2 regions of the Salinisphaera sp. T5B8 genome follow, and region 2 is predicted to be linked to the other one. Evidence: riboswitches for the same ligand, from Rfam matches in the RefSeq annotation. Region 2 holds a riboswitch; the other holds the start of a gene.
What was found. Region 2 has a riboswitch for glycine ahead of gcvT (glycine cleavage system aminomethyltransferase GcvT). Riboswitches for the same ligand answer to the same signal wherever they lie in the genome.
Positions count from the first base shown of each region.

Region 1: linked by a shared signal. The riboswitch ahead of T5B8_RS10170 (D-amino acid dehydrogenase) and the one ahead of gcvT (glycine cleavage system aminomethyltransferase GcvT) in region 2 are both predicted to bind glycine.

Region 1 is NZ_APNG01000009.1:156,413-166,391, reverse strand. It holds gene T5B8_RS10190 (aminotransferase class V-fold PLP-dependent enzyme) at 3-1,133, shown strand; gene T5B8_RS10185 (carbonic anhydrase) at 1,192-1,818, opposite strand; gene T5B8_RS10180 (GGDEF domain-containing protein) at 2,311-3,342, shown strand; gene T5B8_RS10175 (cupin domain-containing protein) at 3,367-3,735, opposite strand; glycine riboswitch at 3,837-3,926, shown strand; gene T5B8_RS10170 (D-amino acid dehydrogenase) at 4,087-5,349, shown strand; gene T5B8_RS10165 (DEAD/DEAH box helicase) at 5,423-7,234, shown strand; gene T5B8_RS10160 (hypothetical protein) at 7,311-7,598, shown strand; gene T5B8_RS10155 (ethanolamine ammonia-lyase subunit EutB) at 7,938-9,344, shown strand; gene eutC (ethanolamine ammonia-lyase subunit EutC) at 9,341-9,979, shown strand, end outside.
Region 2 is NZ_APNG01000005.1:106,927-116,905, forward strand. It holds gene ubiH (2-octaprenyl-6-methoxyphenyl hydroxylase) at 1-1,154, shown strand, start outside; gene T5B8_RS06220 (UbiH/UbiF/VisC/COQ6 family ubiquinone biosynthesis hydroxylase) at 1,151-2,356, shown strand; glycine riboswitch at 2,449-2,541, shown strand; glycine riboswitch at 2,559-2,641, shown strand; gene gcvT (glycine cleavage system aminomethyltransferase GcvT) at 2,696-3,805, shown strand; gene gcvH (glycine cleavage system protein GcvH) at 3,877-4,272, shown strand; gene gcvPA (aminomethyl-transferring glycine dehydrogenase subunit GcvPA) at 4,347-5,726, shown strand; gene tpx (thiol peroxidase) at 5,772-6,278, shown strand; gene gcvPB (aminomethyl-transferring glycine dehydrogenase subunit GcvPB) at 6,477-7,961, shown strand; gene T5B8_RS06250 (carbohydrate kinase family protein) at 8,057-8,992, shown strand; gene T5B8_RS06255 (GNAT family N-acetyltransferase) at 9,009-9,551, shown strand; gene lgt (prolipoprotein diacylglyceryl transferase) at 9,756-9,979, shown strand, end outside.

The DNA.
Region 1 (9,979 bases), on a different contig from region 2:
CCATGACGCAGGCGCGCTCAACCGTCGACCCCGATGGCTTGCTGGAATATTCGGTCGTGTATACCGACCGTGCCCTCAATCATATGTCGGCGCGCTTCAAGCAGGTGCTTACCGGCGTGTCCGGGGTGCTCAAGCAGGTATACAACGCCCATTCGGCGGTGATCGTGCCCGGCAGCGGTACCTTCGGTATGGAGGCCGTGGCACGCCAGTTTGCCCATGGCGCGCATTGTCTGGTCATCCGCAACGGCTGGTTCAGCTATCGCTGGAGCCAGATCCTGGATATGGGCGTGATTCCCGAATCCACGACCGTGCTCAGCGCGGTACGGGAATACGACGCGCCGCAGGCACCGTTTGCTCCCGCGGCGATCGCCGACGTGGTGGCGACCATCGAGGCCGAGCGCCCGGCCGTGGTCTTCGCGCCCCATGTCGAAACCTCGGCGGGCATGCTGTTGCCCGACGATTATCTGCAGGCCGTCGGCGAGGCGGTGCATGCCTACGGCGGGCTGTTCGTGCTCGATTGTATTGCCTCGGGTACGCACTGGGTCGATATGCAGGCCTGTGGTATAGATATTCTCATCAGCGCACCACAAAAAGGCTGGAGTGCCTCGCCGTGCTGCGCCATGGTCATGCTCAGTGAACATGCCCGCGAACGGATCGAGAACACGACCAGCAGCAGCTATGCCTGCGATTTGCGCAAGTGGCTCCAGATCATGGAAACCTACGAGGGCGGCGGTCATGCCTATCATGCAACCATGCCAACCGACGGTCTCACGCGTTTGTTAGCGATGATGGAAGAAACGCGGGCGCTGGGTTTCGAAACCGCGCGCGAGCGCCAGTTCGCGCTCGGCCGTGGCATACGCGATGCCTTGCAGACACATGGCTTCGACAGCGTCGCCGCGCCGGGTTTTCAGGCCTCCGGCGTCGTGGTGAGCTATACCCGCGATGCCCGGATCCAGTCCGGGGCGCGCTTCGCCGAAGCGGGCGTACAGATCGCGGCTGGGGTGCCGTTGATGTGCGGCGAGGGCGAGGATTTCCAGTCGTTTCGGATCGGCCTGTTCGGCCTCGACAAGCTCTACGACGTCGATGCCTGTGTTTCGCGCTTCGTAGCCGCGCTGGAAACGTTGAACGACTGATCGCTTGAGTGGCCCGCTCGTGGTCAGGCGCATCGCCGGCGCGGCGCCGTATGCCGCGCTAGGGCGACTCGACATCCTCCAGGAATCGAACTTCGCCGGTTTCGACGGCATATTCGGCGCCGACGATTTCCAGGCGCCTGTCCGCAATGAGTTGTTCGAGAATGTCCGAGCCATGCGACAGACGCTTAACCGAGCGCGCGACATTGGCCCGCACAGCCGCATGAATGAGCGCATGTCGGTCCTCGGCGAGCTCGCTGTCGAGCAGTTTTGCCACCGATGGCCGCACGCGATCGACGATCGAACGCAGGTTGCGCGACTGGTTTTCGGTGGGCCGCTGCAGTTCGTCGAGCGTGGCGGTGATCGCGCCGCACTGGGTGTGGCCGAGTACCACCACGAGCGGCGTGCCGAACTTTCCGGCCGCGAATTCGATACTGCCGATCTGTGAGGGCGCCACGATATTGCCGGCCACGCGAATCACGAACAGATCGCCCAGACCCTGGTTGAACACGATCTCGGCCGGCACACGCGCATCCGAACAGCCGAGCACGATCGCAAACGGGCTTTGCCTGAGCACGAGTTCGGCAGGCCGGGCGTGTCGGCTCAAGGTGTCCGAATTCTGGATGTTGTCGACGAATTGCCGGTTACCCAGTTTCAGTCGTTCACGGGCTTCGGCGGCGCTAATCATTAAGAGGACGAGGTCGTGCCTGGGCCGCTCACTGTACACCGTGCGGCGGGCGCCGGTGCCGGTACGCGCGCCTGGGCCGTGTCGATACCGTCGTTGGCGGCCCGCCATCGGTGAGCGCGTATTCGGTCTTGGGGCCCGGGCATGGCGAATATGACGCGCTATGCATGTTCGGGATTGGCACTAGGCAATTGCAGATATATTTGCGTGCGCCGATAGCCACCCCGAAAGGCCGTTCGAGACTTGCGCCGGGTCATCGACACGCGCCGGTTTTCAATTTATAACGAGAGCGGGCGGTTGATACGAAACGCGCACGATCGCGAAAGATCAAACACCGGAAATTTCCAAGCGAAGGGGCGTGCGCACATGCGGTGCGCGTAATTTCGTAGCGCCGCACGGCGGCTGGGTACACGACAAGCGTATGAATAACGGGTTCTCGGGGGAAGGCGCGCTGGCGGATGTGGGGTTGGCCATAGCGGGGCCGCGGCACATTCCATGAAAAGTCTTTTTCCCAAGCGCGATCATTTTCCCGATGTTCGCCCGTATCAGCAGACGGTGTTGACGGCGCTGCTGTGGTTTACCTGCACGGCGGTATTCGGCTATGCCTTGCTGCACTTCTATCTGGATGCGCGCTGGTTGGCCGTGGCCGAACTGTGCCTGGTGGCCTATGCCGCGTTGCTGCTTTATGTGATCCACGAAACCGGCCGCGCACCGATCAACAACCTGATCTTCGTGGTGCCGTTTTTCTTTGTCATGATGCTTTCGCTGCTGGCCAAGCAGAACGGCATCGCGGTTTTCGTATGGGTTTTTCTGGTACCGCTACTGTCGCATCTGCTGTTGGGCCGATGGCAGGGGCTCTGGGTGGCGTTGCTGTTTATCAGCTGCGCCGGGGGAATCTTTGTCTATCGTTACGGCTTGTGGGATGGCTGGCCGGGTTATCTGAGCGTCGTCAATATCGTGCTGTGTACCGCCTCCACGCTCGGGTTTTCGTATATCTACGAGGCCAGTCGCGAAAAGACGGAGTCCGAACTGCGTGCATTGGCGCTGGCCGATCCTTTGACCGGGCTGGCTAACCGCTCGCGTTTTCGTGATGTGTTCGCGCGCGAGCGCCAGCGCTATCTGCGCCAGAAAATACCGCTGGCGATGCTCGTCGTCGATCTCGACCATTTCAAGCGCGTCAACGACGACTACGGCCACGACGCGGGTGATATGGCGCTATGTTTCGTGGCAGAGCTGCTTGCCAGCCGTATTCGCCAGACCGATATCGCGGGCCGTCTTGGCGGCGAGGAATTCGGCATCCTGTTATCGGGGGCGGATATCGCGCACGCCCGACAGATCGCCCAGGACCTGTGCGATCTGGTTCATGACCGGCCGTTTCGCTATCGCGGCAAGGATATTCCGTTATCAGCCAGTATCGGCATTGCCGAACTCGGGCGCGATGGCATGGACTTCAGAAGCCTGTTCGCAAAGGCCGATCGGCGCCTCTATCAAGCCAAGGCCGAAGGCCGCAATCGGGTGGTCGGCTGAATCAGTACTCACGCGGTGGGCGCGCTAGAGTGCTTCGTAGCAGTCTGGCGTAAAACGCGGCGTACAGATGGCATAGAAGATCAGATCGCAATCGCCGTTGTTGTGAATCCGCTGGGCGGTGTCCGGCGCGATCGACACCACGTCGCCGGCCGCCACGGTTTCGCGCAGGCGCTCGCCGACTTCCACCACGCCCTGGCCGGAAACGATCAGATAGCGTTCGGCGGTGTCTCGCAGACGATGCCAGGCCGTGGTCACGCCGGGCGCCACCCGGGCCCGGGCGATGGAGAGGGCCGGATCATCCGGCGTATTGGAGATTTCGCGTATCGCGCAGCGCTCGGCGGTTTCGAATTCGACCGTATCGCGGGCGCGGCGCAGGGTCGACGGTATTGGCATGGCGATTGCTCATGGTATCTTGGACAAAACATCGGCATCGATCACGCACAGAGGCTGGGCGTTGGCGTGCCGATACCGGATTCGACACCTATTCATACATTCACGCAATAGCGGGAGAGACCGGCGTAAAGCCGGCGCCGAAGGAGCAACCGCCCCGGAAACTCTCAGGCATCAGGGACCGTTATCGCGCCCATATCCGAAGAGTCGCGCAGCCGTAACCGGCCGGCGTGCACCGAAGGAGCAAGCCCGCGGGCCATCGACGCGCGGGTGAATCTCTCAGGTTCAGTGACGGAAGGGGCGGCGCCTGCCACGCGGCAGGTTTTCACGCACGACGCTATCGGATAGACGCTCATGAATCATATTGCAATTATCGGCGGGGGCATCACCGGGGTCACCACGGCCTACGCACTCGTTCAGCGCGGTTACGAGGTCACGCTGTTCGACCGCAATCGCTATGCGGCGATGGAGACCTCCTTCGCCAATGGCGGTCAGCTTTCTGCTTCCAACGCCGAGGTCTGGAACCACTGGCCCATGGTCTTCAAGGGCATGAAGTGGATGTTTCGCAACGATGCCCCGTTGCTGGTCAACCCGAAACCGTCCTGGCACAAATTGTCGTGGTTTCTGGAGTTCATCGCCGCGATCCCGCAGTACGGCCGCAACACCACCGAAACCGCGCGCATGGCGATCGAGGCGCGTGAGTTTCTGTTTTCCTGGGCCGAGCGCGAGAACATCGATTTCGATGTCAAGCGCAAGGGCATTCTGCATATCTATCGCAATCGCGCCGGCTATCGCCATGCCGAGAAGGTGTCGCGCCTGCTCGCCGAAGGCGGCCTGGAGCGCCAGCCGGTCACCCCGGAAGAAATGCGGGCGATCGAACCCGCGCTGGCGGGCGAGTATTACGGCGGCTTCTTTACCGAAAGCGATTCCAGCGGCGATATTCACAAATTCACCCAGGGCCTGGCGCGGGCCGCACAGGCACAGGGCGTACGCTTTCACTACAACCACAGTGTCGAAAGCGTTCAATCCGATGGGCAGCAGGTCACCATCGCGGCCTGCGACAACGACACGCCCGAGGACCGGGTCACGCTCGAGTTCGACGGCGTGGTGGTGTGTGCGGGTACCGGCAGCCGCGACATTGCTGCGCAGCTGGGCGATCGCGTGAACGTGTATCCGGTCAAGGGCTATTCGATTACCGTCGATCTGGAAGACGAGGCCTCGCAACAGGCCGCGCCCGAAGTCAGTCTGCTCGACGATGAAACCAAGCTCGTGTGTGCGCGCCTGGGCGCAGATCGTCTGCGCGTGGCCGGCACCGCCGAGTTCAACGGGTTCAACCGCGATATCCGGGCGGATCGGATCGAGCCGCTGGTGGATTGGGTCAAGCAGTGCTTTCCCGACGTGAAAACGCGCCAGGTCATCCCCTGGGCCGGTCTGCGCCCGATGATGCCGAACATGATGCCGCGCGTGGGCGGCGGAAAGGCGCCGAACGTGTTCTACAACACCGGGCACGGCCATTTGGGCTGGACGCTGTCGGCGCTGACCGCGGACTCCGTTGCCGCCATCATCGACGATACCGCGTCGGAAAAACGGGGACCGACGACTGTGAATAACGGGTAGAATGAGCGTCCGCGCCATTCCGGCGCAGTGTTTTTTCGGGCGCAGCTGAGCGCCCGTGCCTGCCAGGCTGTGCATGTCCACCCCTAATGAAAACGAATCCGCCCAGGTCGCCTTCAGCGATCTGGCGCTCTCCGATGCCGTCATGGCGGCCCTCGCCGATGTCGGCTACGAGACGCCGTCGCCCATTCAGGCGGCGACCATTCCGCCGTTGCTGGCCGGCAAGGACGTGCTGGGCCAGGCTCAGACCGGCACCGGCAAGACGGCGGCCTTCGCGCTGCCCATTCTCTCCGGGCTGACCGGGCGGGCCGGCAAGGCACCGCAGGCGCTGGTACTCACGCCCACGCGTGAGCTCACCATCCAGGTGGCCGAGGCCTTTCAGCGCTATGCCGCGCATATCCCGGGTTTTCATGTGCTGCCGATCTATGGTGGCCAGGGCTATGGCCCACAGCTGGCTGCGCTCAAGCGCGGCGTGCATGTGGTGGTAGGCACGCCGGGTCGGGTGATGGATCATCTCAAGCGCGGTACGCTCAAGCTCGACGCGCTCGACTGGATGGTGCTCGACGAAGCCGATGAAATGCTGCGCATGGGCTTTATCGAAGACGTGGAATGGATCTTCGAACAGACCCCGGCCGAGCGCCAGGTCGCACTATTTTCGGCCACCATGCCGAGTGCGATCCGGCGTATCGCCAAGACGCACCTGCGCGAGCCGCAGGAAATCACCATCCAGGCCAAGACCACGACGGCGGTCAACATCCGCCAGCGTTACTGGATCGTGGGTGGCGGCACCAGCAAACTCGACGCACTCACGCGTCTGCTCGAAGCCGAGCCCTTCGACGCGATGATCGTATTCGCGCGTACCAAGAAATCCACCGATGAGCTCGCCGAGCGGCTGTCGGCCCGCGGTTATGCCTGCGCGGCGCTCAACGGCGATATCGCCCAGAACCAGCGCGAGCGCACGGTCGCCAAGCTCAAGAACGGCCAGCTGGATATCATCGTAGCCACCGACGTGGCCGCGCGCGGGCTGGATGTGGAACGCATCAGCCATGTGATCAATTTCGATATTCCGCACGATACCGAGGCCTATGTGCATCGTATCGGGCGCACGGGCCGGGCCGGGCGCGAAGGTGATGCCATCCTGTTCGTGACCATGCGCGAAAAACGCCTGTTCAAGGCGATTGAGCGAGCCACGCGTCAGGCCATCGAGCCGATGGACCTGCCCAGCATCGCCGAGGTCAACGAACAACGCATCACCCGTTTCAAGCAACGTATTTCGGTCACGCTGGCCGAAGGCAACCTGGCGCCGTTTCGCGAACTGCTCGACGAATACCGCGGCGAGCACAATGTCGACCCCGAAGAACTGGCCGCCGCGCTGGCGTATCTCGCCCAGGGCGACGAGCCGCTCATGCTCAAGCCCGGCAAGCCCGATCGTGGTGCAGGCCCGCGCGATATGGGAGCGCAGACCCCCAAGAGTGCGAACAAGGGTGCGTCGCGCCAGCAATCCTTCGGCGATGGCGATCTGGAAACCTTTCGTATCGAGGTCGGACGCAGCCACGGTGTGGAGCCGCGCAATATCGTCGGCGCGATCGCCAACGAGGCCGGTGTGGATAGCGCCCATATCGGGCGTATCGATATCCGCGACGACTTCAGCCTGGTCGATCTGCCCAAGGGCATGCCCGAGGATATCTTCGCCCATCTCAAGACGGTGTGGGTCGCCGGGCGCCAGCTCGCGATCACGCGTGCGCACGACGCGCCGCCGGCCCCGCCCGCCGGGCGCCGCAAACCCAAACCCAAATCCAAACCCAGGGCGAAGAAAGCGGGCAAGACCAAAGCCAAGGCGGCCAAGGCAAAACCGGGCAAGCGTCGCGCCAAGCCGACAGGCGACTGACATAGCGGCGCGCTTGAAAGATTCGACATAGCCCGCAGGGTGATTCGCAGTTGCGGCGACCCGAGGGCACAGACTCATGAGTTCGAATACCCCCACGCATATCGATATCGGCGGTATCGCACTGCCGCGCGAGGAACTCGTGCAGGTGCTGCCCGATATCGAGCGCTTTGAACGACACCTGCCGGATGCACTGGCCGTCGACCGCGATATGAAAGCCAGTGGCGGCGCCGTGCCGGACTACGTGCGGCAATGGCCGCAGGCGCGCATCGATGCGGTCGTGCGCACCCTCAAGGAAGTGGGCAGCCTGCGCGAGCAGGCCAGCGAACAGATGCAAAGCGCCGGCGCCGGTCGTAGCCGCCACTGACGACAGACGCGCGCTGTGCCGCGGTCACCGCACGATTACAGTGCGTTGATTGAAGGCGATGTTCGCTTAAGCAAGCGCTGAATAACCGCTCGCGGATCGCGTTCGCGGCCTTACATGCGTGTGCGCCAAAGCAGCCAAGTGCGGCGCCTGCCTTGTTGGCAGGTCAGGGCGAGAGGTTGTGCAGAGCTTGCCTCAAAGCTGGAATGTATCTTGCTGTGCACGGGCCATGGCCTGTGTCATATTCAAATCGCGAGCCCGAGCCCGGTACGGGCTGATACATGCTGAGCGCCGTCGGCAACCGCATGGCGTCGCTTACGCGACGACGGAGGTGCGAGCGAGATGAGTGGCAACTATCGCTATACCCTGGGTGAGCGAACCTATCGCTTCGACAGCCTGGCCGAGCTCATGGCTAAGGCAACGCCGGCGCGATCGGGCGATCGGCTGGCGGGTGTTATCGCGGAATCGGCCGAACAGCGGGTCGTCGCCCAGATGGCGCTGGCGGATCTGCCGTTGGCGACGTTTCTCGAAGACCTGCTGGTGCCCTACGAGGAGGACGAAATCACGCGGTTGATCGTTGATCGCCACGATCGTCAGGCGTTCGAAACGATTTCGAGCTTTACGGTAGGCGATTTTCGCAACTGGCTGCTCAGCGACGAGGCCACGCCCGAGGTGCTCGACGCCCTACGACCGGGGATTACGCCGGAAATGGCGGCGGCCGTGAGCAAGATCATGCGCAACCAGGACTTGATTCTGGTCGCACGCAAGTGCCGGGTGCGCAGTGCGTTTCGCAACACCATCGGCCTGGCGGGGCATTTGTCGACTCGCCTGCAGCCGAATCATCCCACCGATGATCTGACCGGGATCGCGGCCAGTATTTTCGATGGGCTGCTCTATGGCAACGGCGATGCTGTGATTGGTATCAACCCGGCCACGGATAACGTCGCCCAGTCGGTCAAGCTGTTGCACATGCTCGATGCGGTGATCCGCAAATACGAAATTCCCACCCAGTCGTGCGTGCTCACCCATGTCACGAACACGCTGGAAGCGATCGAGCAGGGCGCGCCGGTGGATCTGGTATTTCAGTCGATCGGTGGCACCGAAGCCACCAATCGCGGCTTTGGTTTCGGCCTGGCTGAACTGGCCGAGGCGCGCGATGCGGCGCTGTCGCTCAATCGCGGCAGCGTGGGCGATAACGTCATGTATTTCGAAACCGGGCAGGGCAGTTCGCTGTCGGCGGATGCCCACCACGGCCTCGACCAGCAGACCTGCGAGGCGCGTGCCTATGCCGTGGCGCGCGAGTTCAAGCCGTTACTGGTCAATACCGTGGTCGGTTTCATCGGTCCGGAATATCTGTTCGACGGCAAGGAAATCATTCGCGCGGGCCTGGAAGATCATTTCTGCGGCAAGTTGCTGGGTGTGCCGATGGGCTGCGACGTGTGCTACACCAACCATGCCGAAGCCGACCAGAACGATATGGACAACCTGCTCACGCTGCTGGGCGTGGCCGGCTGCAATTTCGTGATGGGTATTCCCGGCTCCGACGACATCATGCTCAATTATCAGACCACCTCGTTCCACGATGCGCTCTATGTACGCCGCGCGCTCGGCCTCAAACCCGCGCCCGAGTTCGAGGCCTGGCTCAAACACATGGAAATCGTGCGCGACGGCGATTCGCATCGCCTGTCCGAGCGCTTGCCTCAGTCGTTCGCGCGTTCGCTGGAGCGGCTGCCGGAGACCGGCTCATGAGCGATCGCAAGCCGTCGACACCGGCCGACAGGTCAGCCGCGGCAGGCGACGACATCGGCGTGGTCGATAACCCCTGGCAGGGGCTACGTGCATTCACCGATGCCCGTATCGGTCTCGGGCGCGCCGGCATCAGCCTGCCCACTCAGCGCATGCTCGAATTCCAGCTCGCCCATGCGCAGGCCAAGGACGCCGTCCATTGGCCGCTGGATGTGGCCGCGCTTAGCGAGCAGCTTACCGACACGCTCGAAATCGACGCGCCGCTTCGGCTACACAGCCAGGCTAGCGATCGCACCGAGTATCTGCAACGCCCGGATCTGGGTCGGCGGCTGGATGAGGACTCGCGCAAGCGGCTCGACGACACGGCCGACGCCGAGGATTCACCCTTCGACCTCGCGCTGGTGATCGTCGATGGCCTGTCGGCGCGTGCGATCGGGGCCCATGCCGTGAATTTCCTCGCGGCACTCACCCGCGAGCTGGATGCCGACGATAACGATTGGCGGCAGGCGCCGCTGACCGTGGTCGAGCAGGGCCGGGTCGCCATCGGCGATGAAGTAGGCGAAGCACTCAACGCCAATGCGGTGCTGGTGTTGATTGGCGAGCGTCCGGGCCTGAGCTCGCCCGACAGTCTGGGCTTG
Region 2 (9,979 bases):
GCCTGAAGATTGCCTTGGTCGAAGCGGTGGCCTTCGATGCCCCGGCCGACGAGAACATGAAAGCCCGTACCACCGCGATCGCGGCCGGCACCCGGGCGATGTTCGAAGAGCTGGATCTGTGGGCCGATATGGCTCACGACGCCGCCCCGATCAAGCGCTTGCATGTATCCCAGCAGGGCCGCTTCGGCAGCGTGCGCGTGAATGCCGCGGATTACGATCTGTCGGCCCTGGGCTATGTGCTGCACAACGTCACCATGATCGAGGTATTGCGTGCACGCCTGGCGCGTATGGACCAGGTCGATGTGGTCGCGCCGGCGCGTTTCGAGTCGCTTGAGCGCGACGCGGACGGCGAGCGGATCGAATTGCGTTGCACGGGGCCGGACGGTACGGCTCACACCTTGAGTACACGGCTGCTGGTCGGCGCCGATGGCGCGCAATCCTCGGTGCGCGGCGCGCTGGGTATCGGCGCGCGTACCGACGATTATCGCCAGCGCGCGATCGTGACGTTCGTGGAGCCCGAACGCGCACACGGCGGCGTTGCCTACGAACGCTTCACCCCGGACGGCCCGGTGGCCCTGTTGCCCTGTGCCCGTGCCAGCTGTGCGGCGGTTTGGACGTTGCCCAGCGAACGCGCCGAGCAGATGTGCGCGGTCAGCGAAGACGAATTCATCGACGCTTTGCAAGCGGCATTCGGCCAGCGCCTGGGTACGCTCAAGCTGGCCGGCCCGCGTGGCAGTTATCCCCTGGCGCGCGTGCTGTGCGACCGCGCCGCGGTCGAGCGGGCCGTGCTGATCGGCAATGCCGGCCATGCGCTACATCCGGCCGCCGCGCAGGGCTTTAATCTGGCGATTCGCGATGCGTTGCTGCTCGCGGCGATGCTGCGCGAGCGCGTGGCGGGCGATGCCGATTTCGATCCCGGCGATGCCGATCTGCTCACCGGCTGGGCCGAGGCCCGCCGACCCGACCAGCATCGCGTGGCCAATTTCACCGACGCGATTGTGCGTTTGTTCTCCAACCGTATTCCCATGCTCGATCACGCGCGCGGCGCGGGCTTGTTCGGCCTGTCGCTGTTGCCGTCGATTCGTGACGATATGGCCCGGCGCAGCATGGGTCTGGCCCTGGCGCCGGCACGTCTTCGCGAGGCCAATTCATGAGCAAGCAAAGCCCCCGTTACGATATCGCCATTGTCGGTGGCGGCATGGTGGGCGCCGTGCTCGCCGTGGCCCTTTCGCGTGCCGATTTCTCGGTCGCGCTCGTGGAAGCCAAGCGTCCCTCGCGTTTCGAGCTGGGTGAAGACTACGAACTGCGTGTGTCGGCCATCGCGCCGGGTACGCGTCGTGTACTCGAAAATCTTGGTCTGTGGGCCTCGGTCGAGCGCCGCCGCTGTTGTGCATTTACCGGCATGAAGGTCTGGGAGGCCGGCGGCGCGAGCGAGCTGTTCTTGGAACATACCGCGGTCGGTCTGCCGGAACTCGGGCATATCGTCGAGAACAATCTGATCGTCGACAGCGCCTGGCAGGCGCTGACCGATGTCGATATCTATTGTCCGGCCAAGATGGAAAGCCTGGCCATCGACAGCGATGCCGCGCGCCTACGTCTCGACGACGGCACGGTCGTGAGCGCGGCCCTGGTGGTCGGCGCGGAAGGTGCGAATTCGCCGGTGCGCGCGGCCGCGGGTATCGAAACCACCGGCTGGCCCTACGGTCAGCGCTGTACCGTGGGCACGGTGACTCCGGAACGTCATCATCGCCATATCGCCTGGCAGCGTTTCACCGAAACCGGGCCCGTGGCGTTTTTGCCGCTGTCGGACGGTCGCTGTTCGCTGGCCTGGCATGCCGACGATGCACTGGCCGCAGAGCTGGCTGAACTCGACCACGACACATTCTGCGCGCGGCTGACCGAGGCCAGCGGGGGCGTACTGGGCGAAATCCAGCATATGGACAAGCGTGCCTCGTTCCCGCTCAAGCTCCAGCATGCACGCGAATATTGTCGCCCGCGTGTGGCCCTGGCCGGCGATGCGGCGCATGTGGTTCACCCGATGGCAGGTCAGGGGGTCAACCTCGGCCTTCTCGACGTGGCGGGCATGGTCGAAGCGCTCGAGGCGGGGCGCGCGGCGAATCGCGATGCCGGCGACATGACCTATCTGCGCCGCTATCAGCGCGCACGCATGGCCGAGAATCTGATGATGCTGGGCACGACCGATGCCTTCAAACGCGTTTACGGCAGTGCCAATCCGTTGCTGCGCACGCTGCGCCAGAGCGCAATCGGGATCGCGGCTAATCTCGCGCCGATTCGCCAGATCATGATTCATCACGCCGTAGGGTTATCCGCCAACGGCCCGCGGTTGCTGCAGTAGTCGAAAAATCTGCTGTATTTTGCAGGTAAGTGGGGCCTCGCGGTTGGCGCTTGGCCTGTGTCGATGTCGCCGGTATAGTCGAGGGCACGGTCAATAACCGCGTGGGAGAGAACGGGCAGTCGCTCGTCACCGAAGGCGCAAATTTCCGCCCGGAAACGCTCAGGTACCCGAACCACGTGCATGCGGGCGTTTATACGCCAGCTTGATCGACTCTGGAGAGCAGCCGGCGACAGTCCGGCTCACCGAAGGGGCGAATCTCTCAGGTGCCAGGACAGAGGGGCGGCAGGCGAAAGCCCGGGCCGGCCCGTGTTCTGTTGATTCATCTGCAAAGAGATTGTCATGGCCAAACGAACCCCGCTTTACGACGCGCATGTCGCCGACGGCGCCAAGCTCGTGGACTTCGCCGGCTGGGATATGCCGATCGACTACGGCTCCCAGATTTCGGAACACAATGCCGTGCGCGAAAGCGCGGGCATGTTCGACGTCTCGCATATGGCAGTGGTCGATATCAGCGGCGCCGAGGCACGCGAATTCCTGCGTCGGCTGCTGGCCAATGACGTCGCCAAGATCGACGAGTCCGGCCGCGCGCTTTATACCTGCATGCTCAACACCCGCGGTGGGGTGATCGACGATCTCATCGTCTATCACCTGAGTGGCAACCTGTATCGCATCGTGGTCAATGCCGCGACGACGGAAAAGGATCTGGCCTGGATCGACAGCCAGGCGCGCGACTACGACGTGGCGATCAATCACCGCCAGGATCTGGCCATCATCGCGGTGCAGGGCCCGCGCGGGCGCGATATTGCCGCCGAGCTCTTCGACGACGATTTCAAGGCCGCCGCGCTCAAGCTCAAGCCGTTTCGGGTCGCGACCCAGGATGATCGCTCGATCGGGCGCACCGGCTATACCGGCGAGGACGGTTTCGAACTCGTGTTGCCGGCCGAGGAGGCCGTCAATGCCTGGAAAACGCTACGCGGCAAGGGTGTAGCGCCGATCGGCCTGGGCGCGCGCGACACCCTGCGCCTGGAAGCCGGGCTGAATCTTTACGGCCAGGATATGGACGAGGACCACACGCCGCTGGAATCCGGCCTGGGCTGGACGGTGGCATTCGAGCCCGAAGAACGGGATTTCGTCGGCCGTTCGGCGCTCGAGCACATGCGCGCCGAGGGCGTCGGCGAGAAGCTCGTCGGGCTGGTGCTGGAAGGCCGCGGCGTGATGCGCAGCGAAACCGCGGTACGGGCCGCCGACAGCGATGTCGACGAAAAAGAAGCCGAAGGCGAAATCACCAGTGGCAGCTATTCACCCACCTTGTCGTGCTCGATCGCGCTCGCGCGGGTACCGGCCGATTGGGAAGAAAGCGTCGAGGTGTGTCTGCGCGGCAAGTGGCAGCGCGCGCGCATCGTGCGCTATCCCTTCGTGCGCCACGGCAAGCGCCGTATCGACGACTGAGCCCGTTTCTCAGTAGCCTTTATCCACCAAAACATAGCGCGCACCGCGCGAATCTGCTGCAAGGGAGCCCCATGAGCGAAGTACCCAAGGATCTGTCCTATACCAAGACCCACGAATGGATCGATTACGACGGCGATGGCACCTGCACGGTCGGTATCACCGACTATGCCCAGTCGTCGCTGGGCGATCTGGTGTTCGTCGAACTGCCCGAGGCCGGGACCAAGGTCGGTGCCGGTGATGCCGTGGCCGTGGTCGAATCGGTCAAGGCGGCATCGGATATCTATGCCCCGCTCGATGGCGAGATCGCCGAAATCAACGAACAGCTCGAGGATTCGCCGGAACTGGTCAACGAAGATCCCTTCGGCGAAGGCTGGTTGTTCAAGATGACGGTATCCGATTCCGAACAAGTCGAAAAACTGCTGGATGCCGATGCCTACGAAGGCATCGTCGAAGAAGAGGAAGACTAGCGGCGCTCGCACTGGCGCCGGTATTGCCCGGCGTCGGTGCCGCTGTGCCCGCGTATTACGTTCTGCGAGGATTCATGCCCTTCATTCCGCATACCGAAGACGATATCCAGTCGATGCTGGCCACCATCGGCGTGGACACGATCGACGATCTGTTCGACGAGATCGACCCGCGCCTGCGCGATGTCAGCCTGGATTCGATCCCGCCGAGAGCGAGCGAACAGGCGGTCAGCCGGTTGATGCAGGAACGCGCGGCACGCGATGCGGGTGGCCTGTGCTTCATCGGTGCCGGGGCCTACGAGCATCATATTCCGGCTGCGGTGTGGGAGCTGACCACGCGCGGCGAATTCTATAGCGCGTATACGCCGTATCAGCCGGAAGCCAGCCAGGGCACGCTCCAGGTGGTCTACGAATACCAGACCATGATGACCGGGCTGACCGGCATGGATGTGGCCAATGCCTCGCTCTACGACGGCGCATCGGCGCTGGCCGAGGCAGTGCTGATGGCGGTGCGCGCCAATCGCAAGTCCAAATCGGCCCGTATTCTCATGCCGGCGAGCATGCACCCGTTCTATCGCCAGGTCGCGCGCAATATCTGTGCGAATCAGGGCATCGTGTTCGAAACCGTCGCCTATGAACCGGGCACCGGTCGTATCGACAGCGCCGATCTGGAACGCTGGGCCGGCGAAGACGTGACCGCGCTGGTGATCCCCCAGCCCAATTTCTTCGGTGTGCTCGAAGACGTGGACACGCTCACCGACTGGGCCCAGGCCAATGGTGCGCTGACTATCGGCGTGATCAACCCGCTTGCGCTGGCCGTACTCAAGGAGCCGGGCCGCTGGGGCACGGGCGAGGGCGCGGATATCGTGGTCGGCGAAGGCCAGCCGCTGGGTGCGCCGCTGGCCTCCGGCGGACCGTATTTCGGCATTCTGTGCTGTCGCAAGAAGCATGTCCGCCAGATGCCGGGGCGCGTGGTCGGGCGAACGCAGGACATGGACGGTCGCACGGGCTATGTACTGACCCTTCAGCCGCGCGAGCAACATATTCGCCGCTCCAAGGCGACCTCCAATATCTGTACCAATCAGGGCCTGCTGGTAACCGCGGCCACCATCCATATGAGCCTGCTGGGCGCGACGGGGCTGGAAAACACCGCCGCGACCTGTATCGCCAATACACGCGCGTTGGTGCAACGACTTACCGCGATCGACGGCGTGGAACGCGTTTTCGACAGCGCGGCCTTTCACGAAACCGTGCTCCGCCTGCCGGCGAATGCCCAGCGCGTGCTCGATGCGCTGGCCGAGCGCGGCATATTCGGCGGTCTGGCGCTGGCCGATTTCTACGACGGACTGCAAGACACCGTGCTCGTCTGTGCCACCGAAACCAAGACCGAGGCCGACCTGGATGCCTATGCCCAGGCCTTGCGCACGGTGCTCGCCGAACAGGCGGACGCGGCCTGACACGAAGCGATTCGCCGATTATTCACGTTTGTTAAAGGACACCTCATGACCCAGCAGATTACGCTCAAAGGCAATCCGATCGATGTCGAAGGCCGCCTGCCCGCACCGGGCGACACGCTGCCCGATTTCAGCCTGACCGGGGCCGATCTCAAGGACGTCAGCCTCGACACATTCGCCGGCAAGCGCAAGATTTTCAATATTTTTCCGAGCATGGACACGCCGACCTGTGCAATGTCGGTCAAGCGTTTCAATGCCGAGGCCGATGCGTTGGACAATATTGCATTGCTGCAGATTTCGGCCGACCTGCCGTTTGCGCACTCGCGTTTTTGCAGCGCCGAGGGCCTGGACAACGGTACGACGCTGTCGATGATGCGCGACAAGCGCTTCGGCAAGGACTATGGCGTACTCATCGCCAACGGCCCCATGGCCGGGCTGTGTGCCCGCGCGGTGATCGTGGCCGACGAGCAGGGCACCGTGCTGCATAGCGAACTCGTGCCCGAAATCGCCGACGAGCCGAACTACGAAGACGCGTTGGCCGCACTCAAGGTCTGAGTCGTTGAGGGAAGACATTGTCCGCAAATGAACGCGAATTAAAGCAAATAAAAGCAAATAAAAGATTAAGGATAGGCGGTAGCCCGGTGGCTAGGCACTTGGGCAGCCGATGTTCTCTGCATTCGCGTTTATTGGCGTTCATTCGCGGACTCCAATGGCTTCGTCTTGAAGACCCCGAACATCGAAAGTAACCACGTCATGACCGAAAAACTCATTTTCGAACACAGCCGGCCCGGCCGTCGGGCGCTGGCGCAGGCGCCGGCCGAGGCACCCGCGATCGACGATATTCCGGCGGCGCTGCGGCGTGAATCGCCGGTCGGATTGCCGGAAGCTTCCGAGATGGATGTGGTACGCCATTACACCCGGCTGTCGCAGCTGAATTTCTCCATCGATACGCATTTCTACCCGCTGGGTTCGTGCACGATGAAGTACAACCCGCGGGCCTGTAATACGCTCGCCTCGCTGCCCGGCTTTCTCAACCGGCACCCGCTGGCGCCGGCCAGCCACGGCCAGGGCATGCTGGCCTGTCTCTACGAGCTGCAGGAAATGCTGACCACGGTCACCGGCATGCAGGCGGTATCGCTCACGCCCATGGCGGGCGCGCAGGGGGAATTCACCGGCGTGGCCATGATCAAGGCCTATCACGAGGCGAGGGGGGATCACGCACGCGACGAGATTCTGGTGCCCGATGCGGCCCATGGCACCAATCCCGCCACGGCGGTCATGTGCGGTTGCACCGTGGTCGAGATCCCCACCGATGCCGACGGCGACGTGGATATCGCCGCGCTACGCGAGGCGGTATCCGAGCGCACGGCCGGCATCATGCTCACCAATCCTTCGACGCTGGGCGTATTCGAACAGGACATTCTCGAAATCGCCGAGATCGTGCACGGCGCGGGCGGGCTGCTCTACTACGACGGGGCCAACCTCAACGCCATTCTGGGCAAGGTACGCCCGGGCGATATGGGCTTCGACGTCATCCACATGAATCTGCACAAGACCTTCTCGACGCCGCATGGCGGCGGCGGCCCGGGCTCGGGTGCGGTCGGTGTGGGCAAGCGCCTGCGCGATTTCATGCCCATTCCCGTGGTGGGGCGCGACGGCGAGGGTGATAACGCAACCTATCGCTGGCTCACCGAGAAGGATATTCCGAACACCATCGGGCGGCTGTCGGCCTTCATGGGCAATGCCGGCGTGCTGCTGCGGGCCTATGTCTATGCGCGGCTGCTGGGCGCCGAGGGCATGACCCGTGTGGCCGAGTTCGCGACGCTGAACTCGAATTATCTGATGACGCGTTTGCGCGCGGCGGGCTTCGATCTGGCCTTTCCCGAACGCCGCGCCAGCCACGAATTCATCGTCACCCTCAAGCGCCAGAAGCAGCAGCTGGATATCACCGCCACCGATGTGGCCAAGCGGCTGCTCGACTACGGTTTTCATGCGCCCACGATCTATTTCCCGTTGCTGGTGCCCGAGTGTTTTCTCATCGAGCCGACGGAAAGCGAATCCAAGGAAACGCTGGATGCCTTCGTCGCGGCGATGGTTGCCATCTGGGAAGAAGCCAAGGTCGATGCCACGACCCTGAAAGAAGCACCGGTCAAGCTGCCGGTCCGGCGTCTCGATGAAGTCGCGGCAGCCAAGCATCTCGATCTCAAACACGATTCAGCCACCGCCGCCGGCGTTTGAGCCGGGCGAGCGCGCATGCTGTGGCATGATGCGCGGCTGATCTTGAAGTGCGGCGCGCTTGCCTGCGCCCAGTTTCACCGAACAAAGGACAAGCTATGTCAGCTCTGATCTGCGGATCCTTCGCCTACGACACGATCATGGTCTATACCGGCCATTTCAAGAACGAAATCCTGCCGGATCGCGTGCATATGCTGAATGTCTCGTTTCTGGTGCCGGAAATGCGGCGCGAGTTCGGCGGCTGTGCCGGCAATATCGCCTATTCGCTGAAACTGCTCGGTGGCGAGGGCGTGCCCATGGGCACGGTCGGCACCGATTTCGACGACTATGCCGCCTGGATGGATGAGCACGGCATCAGCCGCGAATACCTCAAGGGCGTGGATGATGCCTACACCGCGCAGGCCTATATCACCACCGATCTGGACGATAACCAGATCACGGCCTTTCATCCGGGCGCGATGAATTATGCGCACGAGCAGCAGGTGCCCGCCGATGCCGGCATCACGCTGGGCATCGTCTCGCCCGATGGCAAGGACGGCATGGTCCAGCATGCCGCCCAGTTCGCTGAAGCGGGGATCGATTTCATCTTCGATCCGGGCCAGGGCCTGCCCATGTTCAACGGTGACGAACTACGGCGTTTTCTCGATCAGGCGGCCTATGTCACGGTCAACGACTACGAAGCCGAACTCATGTGCGATCGTACCGGCTTGTCGGTGACCGATATGGCCAAACAGCTCAAGGCCATGATCGTGACCAAGGGCGGCGAAGGCTCGGTGATTCATGCCGACGGCGAACAGATCAAGATCCCGGCCGGTTCGCCCACCGCGCTGGCCGACCCGACCGGCTGCGGCGATGCCTTTCGTGCCGGGCTGATCTGGGGCCTGCAGCAGGGCCTGGACTGGCCGACCATCGGCCGCGTGGCTTCGCTCATGGGTACGATAAAGATCGAACGCCCGGGCACTCAGAACCACCGTTTCACAATGGATGAGTTCAAGGCGCGCTACAAGCAGGAGTTCGAACGCGAACTGGCCTGATACAGCCGGAGGTTCGATGATGATCAGCATGCCACCGCGCCTGGCCACGCCGCGCCTGTTGTTGCGCGAACCGGAGCGTGGCGATGCCGAGGCGATCTTCGCCTTTGCCAGCGACCCGACGGTGACGCAGTTCATGACCTGGGCGCAGCATGTCGATATCGACGACAGCGTCGAGTTTCTCGACGACGTGGCCGAGGGCTGGTCGTCCGGCGAGGATTTCTGCTGGCTGATCGAACACCCCGAGCGCGGCGGCATCGGTACCGTGGCCTGTTCGTTCAACGAACATGGCGCCGAGATCGGCTATGTCCTGGCGCGCTCGGCCTGGGGCCAGGGCTTTGGGCGCGAGGCGGCCACCGCGGTATTCGAGGCCGCGCAGGCGATCGACGATCTGTATCGGATCTGGGCGACCTGCGATACCGAAAACATCGCCTCGCGCCGTATTCTCGAAGCCCTGGACATGACCTGCGAAGGGCGGCTGCGGCGCTGGTCGTCACGGCCGAATCATCCGGATGCCGAGCGCGCGCCGCGGGATGTGTTCATGTATGCCTGGGTACGTTGACCGGTCGCCCGGTGATTACAGCGCGTCGCGTGCCGGTTGCGTAAGAACGCTGCAATGCGCGCTTGCCATAACATGACGCTCGTTTAGAGGGGGCCGTGCCCAGCGCGATATGACGCGCTGTCGGTCGCGGGCCTGCCATCCACGCGCGGTGTGCGCCCACGCGGCGCTCGCAACAAAGCGCAACACGCCATAGAATTCGTCGCCATGTTCGTGCATCCCGATATCGACCCCGTCGCCGTTTCCATTGGCCCGCTTGCCGTGCACTGGTACGGGCTGATGTATCTGCTGAGTTTTCTCATCGGCTGGGGGCTGGGCATCGTGCGCACCAAGCAGGCGCATATCCACTGGCAGCGAGAGGAAGTGGGCGACCTGCTGTTCTATGTCGTTCTCGGCGTGGTCGTGGGCGGACGCGTGGGCTATATGCTGTT